One region of the Arthrobacter sp. SLBN-53 genome, then DNA from elsewhere that is predicted to be linked to it. Evidence: riboswitches for the same ligand, from Rfam matches in the RefSeq annotation. Region 1 holds a riboswitch; the other holds the start of a gene.
The links. A riboswitch is a leader RNA that binds a small molecule or an ion and turns the genes downstream of it on or off. The one in region 1 is predicted to bind cobalamin.
Positions count from the first base shown of each region.

Region 1 (7,986 bases):
GCGTTCGCCGTCGGGGGTGTCCTACGTGATGGAGAACCGCCGGACCATGGCGCGGGTGTTCCCCAACCTGTTCGCCTCGCACCGGGTGCGGGCCGTCGGCGACTACTCGTCACATCTGCTGCGCGCGCTACGCAAGGCGGCGGCGACCAACGAGGCCGATCCGACCGTCGTCGTGCTGACCCCGGGGGTCTACAACTCCGCCTACTTCGAGCACTCGCTGCTCGCCAGGCAGATGGGCGTGGAACTGGTCGAAGGGCGCGACCTGTTCTGCCGCGACAACACCGTCTACATGCGCACCACCGAGGGTGAGCGCCAGGTCGATGTCATCTACCGCCGGATCGACGACGACTTCCTGGACCCCATGCAGTTCAAGCCGGATTCGGTGCTCGGTGTCGCCGGTGTGCTCAACGCCGCGCGCGCCGGCAACGTGGTCATCTCCAGCGCCGTCGGCAACGGCGTGGGTGATGACAAGCTCGTCTACACCTACGTGCCGACCATCATCGAGTACTACCTCGGCGAAAAGCCGCTGCTGGCCAATGTGGACACCTTCCGCTGCTGGCTGGACGAGGAGCGCGAGGAGGTGCTCGACCGGGTCGACGAACTGGTGATCAAGCCGGTGGAGGGCTCCGGTGGGTACGGCATCGTGTTCGGACCGGATGCCTCAACCAAGGAACTCGCCACGATCTCGAAGAAGATCCGCGCCGACCCGCGCGGCTGGATTGCCCAACCCGTCGTGCAGTTGTCGACGGTGCCGACCAAGATCGGTGACAAGCTCGCCCCCCGGCACGTCGACCTGCGACCCTTCGCGGTCAATGACGGTGACGAGGTGTGGGTGCTGCCCGGCGGACTGACCCGCGTGGCGCTGCCCGAGGGGTCGCTGGTGGTGAACTCGAGCCAGGGTGGTGGTTCCAAGGACACCTGGGTGCTGGCGTCGCGGACCTCGGCCGCCGATCGGGAATTGGCCGCCGCCGAGGTGGTGCGCGCGCTGCCCGAGACGGTCAAGAACGGCCAGGCCTCGGTCGCCGAAAAGGCCTCGCGCAGCACCAAGGCGGGCCGGGACACCAAGGGCGACGGATCGACTCAGACCCAGCAGCAGCAGGCCCGCGAAATCCGTACCGCCCCAGAACAGCAACAGCAGCAACAACAACAGGCGGTGGTCGACTGATGCTGGCCCGTAATGCGGAATCGCTGTACTGGATCGGCCGCTATGTGGAGCGCGCCGATGACACTGCGCGCATCCTCGACGTGGTGGTTCACCAACTGCTCGAAGACTCCAGCGTGGACCCCGACCACACATCGCGGGTCCTGCTGCGAGTGCTCGATATCGAACCCCCCGAACAGCAGCTCGACGTGTGGTCACTGACCGACCTCGTCGCGTTCGGCCGGGATACCCAGGGCGGCTGCTCGATCGTCGAATCGATCACCGCCGCCCGTGAAAATGCCCGCGGGGCACGCGAAGTCACCTCCACCGAGATGTGGGAGTGCCTCAACACCACCTACAACGCGCTGGCAGAGCGGGAGCGGGCGGCTCGGCGGCTCGGGCCGCACGAGTTCCTCGCCTATGTCGAGGGGCGCGCTGCGATGTTCGCCGGTCTCGCCGATTCGACGCTGTCGCGCGATGACGGCTACCGCTTCATGGTGCTCGGCCGGGCCATCGAACGCGTCGACATGACGGTGCGCATGCTGCTCTCGCGGGTCGGCGACAGTGGTTCGTCGCCGGCCTGGGTGACGGTGCTGCGTTCCGCCGGCGCCCACGACACCTACCTGCGCACCTACCGCGGTGTCCTCGATGCCAGCAGGGTGGTCGAATTCCTGTTGTTGGACCGGCTGTTCCCGCGGTCGATCTTCTACTCCCTGCGCCTCGCCGAGCACAGTCTCGACGAGTTGTTGCACCGTAGGCACAATCGGGTCGGGGCGACCGCCGAGGCGCAGCGCCTGCTCGGACGCGCCCGCAGTGAACTGGAGTTCCTGCCACCCGGTGTGCTCCTGGAATCGCTGGAAGATCAGCTGGCGGCACTGCAGCAGACCTGTGTCAAGGTGGGGGAAGCGTTGGCGCTGCAGTACTTTCATTCCGCACCGTGGGTTGCCTGGACCGATGCCGGTCGAGCCGGCGGCACCGTCATCGAAGAGGGAGAGATCTGATGTGGCGTATGCGGGTGGTCCATGCAACGGGCTACGCCTACAAGTCGCCCGTCACGGCGTCCTTCAACGAGGCGCGCCTGACGCCACGCTCGGATTCCCGGCAGAACGTCATCCTGAACCGGGTGGAAACCGTCCCGGCGACCCGTCAGTACCGCTATGTCGACTACTGGGGCACGGCGGTCACCACGTTCGATCTGCACGCGCCGCACACCGAACTGGAGGTGACGGCGTCCTCGGTGGTGGAGACCGAGCAACCGGTCATCCCGGAGTCTTCGGTGACGTGGGAAGACCTGGAATCGGAGGCCGTGATCGACCGCTTCGACGAGTTGCTGACCCCGACGGTCTACACACCGGCCAGCAAGCGCATGGAGCGGGTGGGCCGCCAGATCATGAAGAATCACGACCCCCAGCAGGCGGTCATCGAGGCATCGCGATGGGTGACCGGTGAACTCAAGTACGTGTCCGGCACCACCGGCGTGCACTCCTCGGGCCTGGACGCGCTGCGCGAGGGCAAGGGTGTCTGCCAGGATTTCGCGCACCTGACGCTGATCCTGTTGCGCAGCATGGGAATACCGGCCCGCTATGTGTCGGGGTACCTGCACCCCAAGCGCACCGCCAAGGTGGGTGACACCGTCGAAGGACAGAGCCATGCCTGGATCCAGGCCTGGACCGGCGACTGGTGGCACTACGACCCGACCAACGACAAGGACATCAACGAGCAGTACATCAGCGTGGGTGTGGGCCGGGACTACGCCGACGTGACCCCGCTGAAGGGCATCTACTCGGGTGAGGGATCCACCGACCTCGACGTGGTCGTGGAGATCACCCGGCTGGCTTGACGCAGACGCCGGGGTGAACCTGCACCCGGTGCAGATCGTTGCCGAGTTCGATCTGTCGGTCGAAGGTGGTGGCTGCCAGCGCCCGCCACTGATCTTCGGTGCCCGGCGCCATGGCGGGCACGTAATGGGTCAGGATCAGGATGCCGACGCCGGCGCGCGCGGCGGTATCGGCGGCCTGTTCCACACTGGAGTGGTAGTCGCAGATGTCGCGCACCCGCTGCAGGGGCACCGCCTCGATCAGATCGCGACGAATCGCGGTGTGCACCAAAGCGCCTGCCCCGGAGGTCAGCGCATCAAGCGTGGCGCACGGCACCGTATCGCCGGCGAGCACCACCGAGGCGCCACCGTGATCGATGCGGAAGGCGATGGTCGGCGCGACCGGTCGGTGGTCGGTGGGCGCGACGCGCACCTGCACGCCGCCCTCATCCCACACCATCCCGTCGGTGTACTCGTGCACCTGCACCCGCGGTGGTCCGGTCAGATCGGCGTGGTGCTCCAGTCGGTAGGAGATGTCATGGCCGAACGCGGCCAGCATCGCCTTGACCACGTCGGCGGTGCCGGGCGGCCCGATGATGGGCAGCGGTGTGGGGTCGGGGTCGAAGGTGCCGATCCACCGGGTGATCAGGACATCGCCCAGATCGGCGATATGGTCGCTGTGTAGGTGGGTCAGCAACAGCGCGCTGAGCTGGGGCGCGCCGGAGCCCGCAGCGGCGAGTCTCTGCAGTACCCCGCGGCCGCAGTCGACGAGGAACGTCTGGTCCGCTGCGCGGATCAGGGTGGACGGGCCCGCCCGGTCCGGGTCGGGGATGGGGCTGCCGGTTCCCAACAGAGTCACCTCGATCATGGCCCACATATACCGCCGCAATCGTCCGCAGGTGGCAGATCCGACGTAGCCTGAATGTGGCGGAGGTCACATATCGCGGGAGGGCGTCATGCGGATAGCCGACGTACTGCGGAACAAGGGGTCGGCGGTGGCCACGATCGCACCGGAGACATCGGTGGCCGATCTGCTCGCGGGCCTGGTCGGGCGGAATATCGGCGCGATGGTGGTCGTCGGTCCGGACGGGCCGGTCGGCATCGTCTCCGAGCGCGATGTGGTGCGCCGTCTGCATGATCTGGGTCTGGATCTGCTGACCAGACCGGTCGGCGAGATCATGACCACGCATCTGGTGTTCTGTGCACCCGAGGACTCGGTCGACAGTCTGAGTGCGGCGATGACCCATCACCGGGTGCGGCACATCCCGGTGCTCCAGGACGGCCGGTTGGCCGGGATCGTGAGCATCGGGGACCTGCTCAAGAGCCGCATGCAGGAACTGGAGTCCAGCACGGAGTACTTGCAGGCGTACATCACGCAGGGCTGAATGGACGGGTGCGTGACCCACAGGTACGACCCGCCGCCCGTTCCGATGTCGACACCCTGGGCCGGGTGCTGGGCCGGGCGTTCTTCGACGATCCGGTGATGGCGTGGATGCTGCCCGACCCGCAGGCGCGTCGGCGCAAACTGCACAAGCTGTTCGCCGGACTGACCCGCCATCACCATCTGGCTCGCGGCGGGGTGGAGGTCGCCTGTGCGGAGTCCGGCATCGCGGCGGCGGCGCTGTGGGACCCGCCGGGTCAGTGGCGGCACACCGCGGCCGAGGAATTGCGTGCGGCGCCATCGATGCTGCTGACCTTCGGCGGTGCGGTGCGCCGCGGGATGCAGGTATCGGAGTTGATGAAGCGGTCGCACCCCGACGAGCCGCACTGGTATCTCGCCGTGATCGGCAGCGATCCGCAGGTACGTGGTGGCGGCTTCGGTCACGCGCTGATGCGGTCGCGGTTGGACCGTTGCGATGCCGAGTACGCGCCCGTCTACCTGGAGTCCAGCAACCCCGACAACATCGGTTACTACCAGCGCTTCGGCTTCGAGGTCACCGGAGAGATCACCCTGCGCGACGGGGGACCCGTCATGTACCCGATGTGGCGCAACCCGCGGTAAACCCGTCTGCGGTGCAAGCCGGTAGAGTTCGGTGCTGACCTGCAGGGGAATCCGGTGACAATCCGGAGCTGACGCGCAGCGGTGTGAGGCATGGCCTCGAGCCCGAATGCCTGCGGTCGTGCCACCGTCGACGGCTCCGCGTTTGGGCCCTGTACCGAAGGAAGTCACCGCCGTGCGGGTGATCGTCACGCTGCTCTGTCTTGTCCTCACCGTCACCGCCTGTGGCAGAGCGGAGGCGCCGGCTCCCGCACCCGCTGCCGCGGCCGTAGAAGCCGGCGGTACCAGCTATCCGCTGACGCTGCAGAACTGCGGCGTGCAGGTCACCTTCGAGCATGCGCCGCGACGCGCGGTGTCGCTGTATCAGGCCTCCACCGAGATCCTGCTCTCCCTCGGCCTGGCCGACCGGATGGCGGGCACCTCCACCTGGTTCGACCCGGTGCTGCCCGCGTTGGCCGCCGACAACGACCGGGTGCCCCGGATCGCCGACAACGACCCGAGCCTGGAGGCGGTGCTCGATCTGGAACCCGATCTCATCACCTCGGCGAGCGCCCATACGTTCACCCCTGCTGTCGTCGGTGAGCGCGCCCGCCTGGCCGAACTCGGCATCCCCACCTACCAGTCGCCATCGGTGTGCACCGACGCCATCGTCGACGGTGAGACGGTGACGCGTACCGCACCGCTGGAGATGGACACGCTGTTTCGTGAAATCACCGAGCTGGCACAGATTTTCGACGTCCAGGACCGTGGCGCGGAGCTGGTGAGCCGGCTCAGGCAGCGGCTCGACGACGCACCTCGGATCGCGGCGCGCGAGGCCACGGTGGCGTTCTGGTTCTCCGGGTTGCGCACCCCGTACCTGGCCGGCTGTTGTTCGGCGCCCGGGCTCTACGCCCGCGAGTTCGGCGCCACCAATGTATTCGCCGACGCCGCCGAGGACTGGCCCGAGATCAGCTGGGAGGCGCTGGCCGACCGCAACCCCGACGTGCTGGTGCTGGCCGATCTGAGCCGCAAACGCATCGACGGGGACGCCCTCGACACCAAGATTGCGTTCCTGGAGTCCAACCCCGTCACCCGGAACATGACGGCCGTTCAGCAGAAGCGCTACGTCGTGCTGACGGGCTCCGAACTCGACCCGGGTATCCGTCAGATCGACGCCGTGGAGAAACTCGCCGACGGTTTCGCGACGATCGGGGAACCGAAATGATCGTCCGCGCCGTGCTCGGCATCGCCGCCGTGTCGGCGCTGACCGCCTGCGGACAGTCGGCGGTCAGCGCCCGCAATGACGCCGCAAGCGCCGGTTATCCCATGACGGTGAGCAACTGCGGTCGCGATGTCGTCATTCCCGCGCCGCCGCAGCGCGCGGTCTCGCTGAACCAGGGGTCTACCGAGATCCTGCTGTCGCTCGGGCTCGCCGACCGCATGGTCGGCACCGCCACCTGGACAGATCCGGTCCGGGAGAATCTCGCCGCGGCCAACGCCACGGTTCCGAAACTGGCGGAGAACAAGCCATCGCTGGAGACGGTGCTCGACACCGAACCCGATTTCGTATCGGCATCCTTCGCCGGAACGCTCGGGCCCGGCGGCGTTGCCGACCGCGATCAGTTCGGGTCCCTCGGGGTGCCCACCTATGTGGCACCCAGTGATTGCGTGGGCAGGATGTCTGTGGACACCGACGGACCGCGTGACGAACCGTTCACCATGGCCGCCATCTACCAGGAGATCCGAGAGCTGGCACGCATTTTCGACGTCATCGAGCGTGGTGAGGAGCTGGTCGCCCAGTTGGAGCAGCGGATGCAGGCCAACCGGTTGCAGGTCGATGCCGATCTCGGGTACTGGTTCTCCGATATCCGAGCGCCGTATTTCGCCGGGTGCTGCGGCTCGCCGGGCGTCATCACCGACGCGGTCGGTGCGCGCAACATCTTCGTCGACACCACCGAGGAGTGGCCGCAGGTCAGCTGGGAGGTGATCGCCGAACGCGATCCCGACGTCCTGGTGCTCGCGGACCTGAGCCGGCGCACCATCGACGGTGACGCGCTGGATGCGAAGATCGCCTTCTTGGAGTCCAATCCGGTGACCTCGCGGCTGACCGCCGTGCAGCAGAAGCGCTACATCGTGGTCAACGGCGCCGACCTCAACCCGTCCATCCGCACCGTCGACGGCACCGAGAAGGTCGCCGACGGACTGCGCCGCTTCGGATACGCCGGCGCACGGTGACGCTGCGCACGCCCTCGTTGGCCGTCCTCTGGATACTGGGACTGGCGCTGCTGGTCGCCTCGGCGGCGGCGGCCATCACCATCGGCCCGGCGGCCCTGTCCGTCCGTGACGTCTATGGGATCGTCGCCGAACATCTTGGTGCCGGTCCCTCGGGCGCGACCAGGATCCAGGACGGCATCGTGTGGCAGCTGCGGTTGCCGCGGGTGCTGCTCGCCGCGGTATGCGGTGCGGGGCTGGCCCTGTGTGGTGCGATTCTGCAGTCGCTGCTGCGCAATCCGCTGGCCGATCCGTTCGTGCTCGGAGTGTCCTCGGGCGCCTCGACCGGCGCGGTGTTGATCGCGGTGCTCGGGGTCGGCGCGGGCGCGCTCACGCTCTCCGGTGGCGCATTCGTCGGAGCGGTGCTGTCCTTCGGGGTGGTGCTGCTGTTGGCGCATGCCGCGGGCGGCGGCACCGACCGGGTGGTGCTGGCCGGTGTTGCTGCCACGCAACTGTTCTCGGCGTTGACATCGTTCATCGTCTTGTCATCGGCCGACGCCGAGCAGACCCGGGGCGTGCTGTTCTGGTTGCTCGGTTCCCTTGCCGGGGTGTCCTGGACCGATGTCGCGGTCTGCGGTGTGGTGGTGGGCACCGGACTGGTGTGCTGTTTGGCCTACGCGCGGGCGCTGGACGCCTTCGCCTTCGGTGACGACGCCGCGGCCACCCTCGGGGTGTCGGTCCGGCAGGCCCGCATCGTGTTGCTGGTGATGACCGCGCTGATCACCGCCGCGCTGGTCAGCGCTGCCGGGGCGATCGGATTCGTCGGGTTGGTGTTACCGC
Region 1 covers NZ_VFNN01000001.1:1,076,122-1,084,107, reverse strand. Annotated here, with positions in the region: gene FBY28_RS05160 (circularly permuted type 2 ATP-grasp protein) at 1-1,165, shown strand, start outside; gene FBY28_RS05155 (alpha-E domain-containing protein) at 1,165-2,142, shown strand; gene FBY28_RS05150 (transglutaminase family protein) at 2,151-2,981, shown strand; gene FBY28_RS05145 (ribonuclease Z) at 2,965-3,825, opposite strand; gene FBY28_RS05140 (CBS domain-containing protein) at 3,914-4,342, shown strand; gene FBY28_RS05135 (GNAT family N-acetyltransferase) at 4,351-4,959, shown strand; cobalamin riboswitch at 4,962-5,091, shown strand; gene FBY28_RS05130 (ABC transporter substrate-binding protein) at 5,132-6,160, shown strand; gene FBY28_RS05125 (ABC transporter substrate-binding protein) at 6,157-7,170, shown strand; gene FBY28_RS05120 (FecCD family ABC transporter permease) at 7,167-7,986, shown strand, end outside.

Region 2 (7,986 bases), 2.2 Mb from region 1:
GGCAGAAGGCTACCCGGAGTATGGCGACGTGAATGCCGAGGCGCGAGCCTTTGTCCAGGGAACGGCTGAATCGGCGTTCACAGCCGGTGCCCGGCCGGTGTGGGTGGATCCGGGAATCGGGTTCGGCAAGTCTGTTGCCGACAACCTCGAATTGCTGCGCCGACTACCTGATCTGTGCGGCGGGCCATTTCCCGTCGTACTGGGGGTGAGCCGCAAGTCTTTTCTCGGTGCGCTGACCGGCCGCGGTGCGGATGGTCGGTTGGCGGCCTCGCTTGCTGTGTTGGGCGCCGCGTGGACAGCCGGAGTTGACACCGTGCGGGTCCACGACGTCCCAGAGACGCTCGACACCATCGCGGTGCTCGAGGCACTTGCTGGAACAGCCCGAGCGCCTACAGTGCCCCTGAGTGCTCAATGAGACCGTGCCCCGGAGCCCGTAAGGACTCCGGGGCACGACTGTCGTCACCGTTCTGCGCGCACCACCTTGGCGGCCTCGACCATGTTGCGGAGCGACTCGCTGATCTCGTCGGTCCTGCGGGTCTTCAAACCGCAGTCCGGGTTTACCCAAAGGCGTTCCACAGGAACCGCTTCCAGCGCCTCACGTAGCGCCACGATTATCTCCTGCTTGGTCGGCACCCGCGGGGAATGAATATCGTAGACACCCGGTCCCACTCCATTGCTGAAGCCCACCGCGTTGAGATCGGTGAGCACCTCCATATGCGATCGTGCGGCCTCGATGGACGTGACGTCGGCGTCGAGGTCGGCGATGGCGCCGATCACTTCCCCGAACTCCGAGTAGCACAGATGGGTGTGCACCTGGGTGTCGTCGCGCACACCCGCAGTGGCCAACCTGAAGGCCTCCACCGACCACGCCAGGTAATCCTGTTTCTCCTTGGAGCGCAATGGGAGCAGTTCCCGCAGCGCAGGCTCGTCGACCTGGATGATGGCGATACCGGCTTTCTCCAGGTCCACCGTCTCGTCCCGGATGGCGAGTGCGACCTGTGCAGCCGTGTCGGCCAGCGGTTGGTCATCACGGACGAATGACCACGCCAGGATGGTCACCGGACCGGTCAGCATTCCCTTGACCGGTTTGGCGGTGAGCGACTGTGCGTAGGCCGCCCACGCGACGGTCATCGGCCACGGACGCGCCACGTCACCGTAGAGAATCGGGGGACGGACACACCGGGACCCGTAGGACTGCACCCAGCCGTTCTGGGTGGCGAAGAACCCGTCCAACTGCTCGGCGAAGTACTGCACCATGTCGTTGCGCTCGGGCTCACCGTGCACCAGCACGTCGATTCCGAGTTCTTCCTGCAACGCGATGACGGCTGCGACCTCGTCTTTCATCTTCTGCTCATACTGAGTCTCGTCGATCCTGCCGGCGCGGAGATCGGCGCGTGCCACCCGAATCTCGGTGGTTTGCGGATATGAACCGATTGTCGTGGTCGGCAGCGTGGGGAGGTTAAGCCGTTTCTGCTGCGCGGTGCGCCGATCGGCGGCGATGCCCCGTCCGGACGCTCCTGCCGCCCGGATGGCGTCGAGCCTGGAGCGGATATCGGTGTTGTTCAACCGAAGGTCGACCTTGCGGGAAGCCGCTGCGGCGTTCGATGTTTCGATCTCCGAGGCGATGGCTTCCCGGCCCTGCGCGAGCCCCTTGGCCAAGGTCACCACTTCGGCGACCTTCTCGGCGCCGAATGCCAACCAACTACGCAATGCCTCATCGAGGTCGGTCTCGGGCTCCAACGCGTACGGGACGTGCAGGGTCGAGCAGGATGTCGACACGACGACGTGGCCGGCCGGACCCACGAGGGTGGCGAGCGTGGTCAGCGCGCTCTCCAGGTCGGTGCGCCAGATGTTGCGTCCGTCGACAATGCCGGCGACGACGGTCTTTCCGGCCAGTTCCGGCACGGCAGAAACGGCGTCCACCGAGCCGTACACCGCGTCGATTCCGATGGCCTCGACAGAGGTGCGGGCCAGGGCAGGCAGCGTGTCGGTCAACTGGCCGAAGTATGTCGCGACGAAGATGGCCGGGCGGTGGGTGAGCGCACCGAGCCGGGTGTACGTGGTCTCTGCCAGTGCACCGACGTCGTCGATGTTGTCGGTGACCAGGATCGGCTCGTCGATCTGAACCCAACCGACCCCGCGTTCGGCAAGGAGCTCCAGCAGTTGGGCGTAGACGCCGACCAATTCGTCGAGCCGCTCGATCGGCGCGCCGGCACCGTCGACGGCCTTGCTCAGCGCCAGATAGGTGATGGGACCCACGACCACCGGTCGCAGCGGGACATCGACCGCCGCCGCCTCATCGAGTTCGGCCAGCAGTTTGCCGGGATTCAGCGAGAAAGTGGTATCCGGGCCGATTTCGGGGACGATGTAGTGATAGTTGGTGTCGAACCACTTGGTCATCTCCAAGGGGGCTACGTCGACGCCGTCATAGGTCCCGCCGCGGGCAGCGGCGAAGTAGCGGTCCAGGTCGTCGTGGACGCCCGCAACACGCGGGGGCAGGGTGCCCAGTAACACCGACTGGTCCAGCATGTGGTCGTAGTACGAGAACGTGTTGACCGGTATCGAGTCGACGCCGGCGTCGGCGAGCTGGCGCACCGTGTCACCCCGCAGGGTGGCTGCCACAGCTTCGAGTTCGGCGCGGTCGATCTTCTTGGACCAGTACTTCTCAACCGCGCGCTTCAGCTCGCGGTTAGGGCCGACACGCGGCGACCCCAGTATGGTGGCGGTGAACGTGGGGGCAGATTGTGTTGTCACACAGAGTCCTTCAACAACGATGGGGAGCCCACCGCCCACAGGAACGTGCAACCGAAGAGGCCGCCGCAGGTATGCCGAGGCCGCTATCGGCCATACGCCCAGTCCACGAGGCGATGCGCCGTCGGGCGCGGCGCGCCCGACACAACTGGCAGGTCTTCGGACTCACAGGCACATACCCAAAGGTATTCCTACTGGCCGTCGCTTCCCGGTGCTGCGCACCAGTGCCGTTGACGGCGGTCGTTCCTGCATACCGCTGCGGGACAGTCCCGGATTCTCACCGGGTTCCCTCTCACCACGGGTAGATACCGATCCCGTGGCTCGATGCCGGCAGTGCTGAGTTCACACCGCAGGCAGACCAGTTGTAGATGGGACTCTACCCGGATCCGCGGGTTGGTAGCCGCTCAGCTGGTAAGACGCTGCAACTGCGGCCTGCGGCATCCGCATGTCGCGGCCCCGGTCGTCGCTGAGATCGCAGTCAGCGAGCCATGAGGTTGGCGCGGCTTTGCGCGAAATCCGCCACGGCTGGTTATGGTCGGCTGTGGCTGAATTCGATCGACGCAGTGCGATGTTGATGCTCGGACTCGGTGCGGCGGCCGCCGCACTCCCCACCGCGACCGCTCACGGCGAGCCGTTGCCCGGTGATCTAGGGCCCGGGCCGGGGGCTCCGACGCCCGAAGCGGCGGCGCCGCCCATCCTGTGGCAGGACGAATTCAATGGTCCTGCCGGGTCACCGCCGAATCCGGCGTCGTGGTTCATCGTGCCGCAGCGTGAGACCATCCGGAACCCGGTCGAATGGGACAAGCCGTTCAACATGGGCCGCTATGTCACCGACCAGGAACACGTCTTTCAGGACGGTAACGGCAACCTGGTCATCCGCGCCACCGAGGGCCCGGGCGCCAATATCCAGGAGAAGTTCGCCAGCGCCAAGATCATCGGTAACTGGCGCGGCGGAGTGGGGACGACGTGGGAGGCGCGCGTCAAACTGAACTGCCTGACCAACGGCGCGTGGCCGGCCTTCTGGCTGCTCAACGACAATCCGGTGCGCGGCGGCGAGGTCGACCTGTTCGAGTGGTACGGCAATCAGGATTGGCCCTCGGGAACCACCGTTCACGCGAGTCTGGACGGCACCCAGTTCCAGACGTTCAAACACCCCATCGACAGCAACTGGCATACCTGGCGGATGACCTGGAAGCCCGAGGGGATGTACTTCTGGCGCGACTACGAGCCGGGCATGGAACCGTTCTGGACGGTGCGCGCGGACTCGCTCAGAGAATGGCCGTTCAATGATCCGGGCTTCACGATGGCTCCGGTGTTCAACATCGCCATCGGCGGCTCCGGCGGCCGCGAGCCCGCCGGCGGCAACTATCCGGCCGAGATGCTGGTCGATTGGATCCGCGTCTTCTAGAACCGCTTCACGCGGACGAGGGGGTCCGGGTGTCCGTGTTGTCTGCCGATTCCGCAGGTCGTTCGCTGTTCACCGTCGGATTTGACGCCTCGTCCGGAGTTGCCTCGCGCTCGCTGGTCTCGACATCACTCGCTGCCTCCTCGGCTGCTTCCTCTTCGGCCTCCGGGTCGACCCCGAACGGGCTGTCGGCACCGGTTTCGGGCTCGAACGTCTGAGGCGACGCCACACCGGGTTCGTCGGGCTCGACCGTCTCGAGGACGACGTTCCCCGATTCGGACGCCGGCTCCTCGATGTCGAGCTCGTCGGACCTCGGTGCGTCACTGTGATCAGCGACGGGTTCGACCTGTTCGGCGATGGCGGTGACCGACACCATCCGGGTTTCGCTGCGCGGGGATGCTGCGGGGGACGAACCGACCTCGGGTACCGGCGGCGCCGGTTCGTCGATACCCAAACAGCTCTCGACCCGGTCTACGACCCACGTGACGGCGTTACCGATGGCCTCGGCAATACCGCGCACGACCCTGGACGTCAGGTCGACCACTCCACCGATGACGTCGACCGCCACCCGGGCAACGGTTTTCACCACCCAGACGGTGGCGTCGATGATGGCGTCTGCCACCGCCAGACCGATATCGACCAGGCCGCTGATCGCCCGGCCCGAGGTCTCCACGATCCAGTTGACCGTGTTCCTGATGGCCTCGATGATCGGGTAGCCGGGGTCCAGACTGTCCAGGAAGTCGCGGATGACCTGCACAGCGGGCTTCTCGCTCCAGTCGGTGTACCAGATGCCGAAATTGTCTTGGTCGCTGGAACTTCCGCTGTTCAGGTCACGCGTGGAGTAGATGAAGATCGGTCCGGTACCGTTCTCGCGCTGCCAGCTTCGGAGGAAGTCTTCAAGGAACTCCGCCTGCTTGTCGGGCGAGTTGTACAGCCAAGGAGCGGAGGGATTGAGCGGGGTTGTCGGTAGGCCGTACTCACTGGCCCAGACCTTCAGGGCGCCGTCTCCGTATTGCTCCATGAGCGCGCGGATATCGCGCAGTTGCAGAATGGGTGAATCCGATTGGGTTGCACCCTCGGAGAAGGGGATGTCGTAGTGGTACGGGTGGAATGAGAACGCATCGAAGAAGCCGTGCGCGCCGTTGTCGTACATCCCCTGGAGAAAGTCGATGGGATTCATGGTGAAGTTGTTGCCGAGCGTGCGTCCGGATCCCAAAACCCCTGCAACCACGGTGATGTCATCATCGGGATCCAGTGGGTCATCATGTGCCTTGATGGCGGTGTAGGCGGCCTTGACCAGTTCGGTGTAACCCGCGGGGTCAACCGGATTGAGGAAGAAACGGCCGTTGGGTTCGTTCCACACCTCCAGCGCCGAGATCTTGCCGGCGTACCTCTCGGCGACGGCCCCGGCGAACGCGGCGAAAGCGCTGGACCGCGGCATACCGGACAGGGGGAGTGTGTCGGGATCGGCCTTGGCCCAGTTCGGGGTTTCGTGAAGCACCCCGAGCACCCCCATTCCGCGGCGGTGAGCCTCATTGATGACGTAGTCGGTATCGCCCCAGTAGAAGTTGCCATCTTCGGTCAGTTGGGTGCTGATCCAGGAGATCCCGATGCGGACGTTCTGAACCCCGAGGGACTGCATCATGTCGAGTTGTTTGTCGATGAGGGCGTGGTCGCCGAGCCGCACCAGGTTGGAGTCGGCTAGCCCGATGGTGGTGGGCATCTGGTCGATGGCGGCAACGAGATCGACAGACGCACCCGCCACACGCGACGCTGGGGCTCTGGGGTCAGCGCCGGTGCAGATGGTGGCCAGCACCACAGCCGAGGCAATGGTGACTGTGGTGCGTTGGCGAAGGGTCCGCAGACATGCCCTGTTCATGACGACTCCCCGCAAGCCGAAATCTGGTTGGCAGTTGCTCAGCCAGTTCTGACATTAGCTCCATACAGGTGCGAAAAATCGGCTTTGACATGGGAAGTTTAGGAATTTTGATGGTGCAGATAAGCCGGCCGGGGTGACGAGTGCGCCACCCCGGCCGGTATTGCCGTGCTTACTCGGTCGACCCGGCGTCCGAGCCCGTGGACCCGTTGACACTGGATCCGGACGAACCGGTGGTGGAACCGTCTGTTGTGGAGCTTGAGTCGGTAGCGGTCGAATCCGTTCCCGAACCCGACGAACGGGTGGTCGAGTCGTTCGTCGCCGTCTCTTGCCCGCCGGGGGTGTCGGTCGTGTCGGCGGTGTCCGGTTCAGACGTGGTCGTCCGTGAGGTGGTCGTCCGCGACGAGGTGCCCTCGGGTTCGGGCTGAGTCGCCTCGAGGACCGCCGCCCGCGACGAATCGGCGCTCTCCAGGGCGGGATCGGTTGCGCTGGTGGGCGCGTCGACCTCGTCATCGTCCGGTGCGGTGGCGGTGCGCAAGGCCGTGGTGGGTGCGGTTGTACCGGCGATGGACTGTGTCGTCGTGCCGGTGCTGTTCGGCTGGCCCCAGGTTGCTGCCCAGTTGGCCGCCGCTTCGGCCAGTGCTGCCTGCCAATTCGACATCGCCTCGGCCACCGGATCCGCCGGCGCCGGCTCCTCGACCACCGGAGCCTCCGGGGCCACCGGAGCGTCCGGCAATTCCTCCGGCGTCGGCAATTCATCCACCGGGATGCCATCTTCTGGAACAGGGCCGTTCTCGGCGATCCAGGCCTGGACCACGGTGGCGGCCTGCTTGGGTGTGTAGTCGTCGCGGAACAGGCCCCAGGTGTCCTCGACTTCGGTCGATCCGGAGTCCCTGTCGACCAGGGAATAGATGAATTGTGGTCCTACGCCGTCGAGTTCGGACCAGGTTGACATGAAATCGTCGATGAACTCGGCCTGCTGGGCCTCGGAGACATAGGAGGTCGGCAGACCGTATTCACTTGTCCACACCGTCTTGTCGCCGTCACCGTATTTCGCCATGAGGTCCTGCATGGCCTGCAACTGTCCGACCGCAGATATCTCGTTGCCGAAGCCGTCGCCGAACTTCCAATCGTAGTTGTACGGGTGATATGACAGCGCGTCGAAGTAGCCCGCCGCACCGGATTCGTACATCGTCGCTACGAAGTCCACGGGGTTGATGTTGATCCCACCCCAGCTGAGTCCGGCGGTGACCACTCCGCCGACGACGGTGCCGCTGGGGTCGACCTCCTTGACCGCGGTGTAACCGGCCTTCAACAGTTCGGTGTAGGCGGCCGGATCGGGGCGGGGACTCCAGAACACGAAACTCTGTGGCTCGTTCCAGATTTCGTATGCGGAAATGCGCGCGGTTTCGGGATCACCTGCGCCGGCGCCGTATCGTTCGGCCAGCGCGCCCATGAAGTCACCGAAGTCCTCCGGATCGCGCGGAGCCCCGTAGGCCGAGTCCTGGACATCCGATGCCCAGGTCGGGGTGCTCGTGACGGCACCCATCACCGCGATACCACGTTCGTATGCGGCGTCGACGACCTTGTCCACCTCGCTCCAGTTGTAGACCCCTGGTGCGGGCTCAACGGCCCGCCACGGCACGAAGATCCGAATTTGGGTGACGCCGAGGGACTCCATGGTGTCCAGTGCGACCTCCACCTCGGCCGGCGTCATGAAGTAGAGCTCGGATTCGGCGATGCCGACGGCGTTGGGAGAGGTATCGATGGCCGCGGCGAGCGCCACCTGGGCTGACACCTGCCGGACGTCCTGCGTCGGTGGGGGCGGCGCTGCGGTCTGGACCGACGCCCCGACCAGGATTACCGTAAACAATGGCGCTGCTACTGAGCAAAGTGGATTTGCTGCTCGCTGCCAGGGCCCCCACATGATGCCTTCTCCTTGCTCCAGATACCT
Region 2 covers NZ_VFNN01000001.1:3,299,904-3,307,889, forward strand. Annotated here, with positions in the region: gene folP (dihydropteroate synthase) at 1-415, shown strand, start outside; gene metE (5-methyltetrahydropteroyltriglutamate--homocysteine S-methyltransferase) at 460-2,754, opposite strand; cobalamin riboswitch at 2,885-3,079, opposite strand; gene FBY28_RS15765 (glycoside hydrolase family 16 protein) at 3,293-4,159, shown strand; gene FBY28_RS15770 (cellulase family glycosylhydrolase) at 4,167-6,035, opposite strand; gene FBY28_RS15775 (cellulase family glycosylhydrolase) at 6,205-7,830, opposite strand.
Region 2: another riboswitch for cobalamin. It lies ahead of metE (5-methyltetrahydropteroyltriglutamate--homocysteine S-methyltransferase); the one in region 1 lies ahead of FBY28_RS05130 (ABC transporter substrate-binding protein).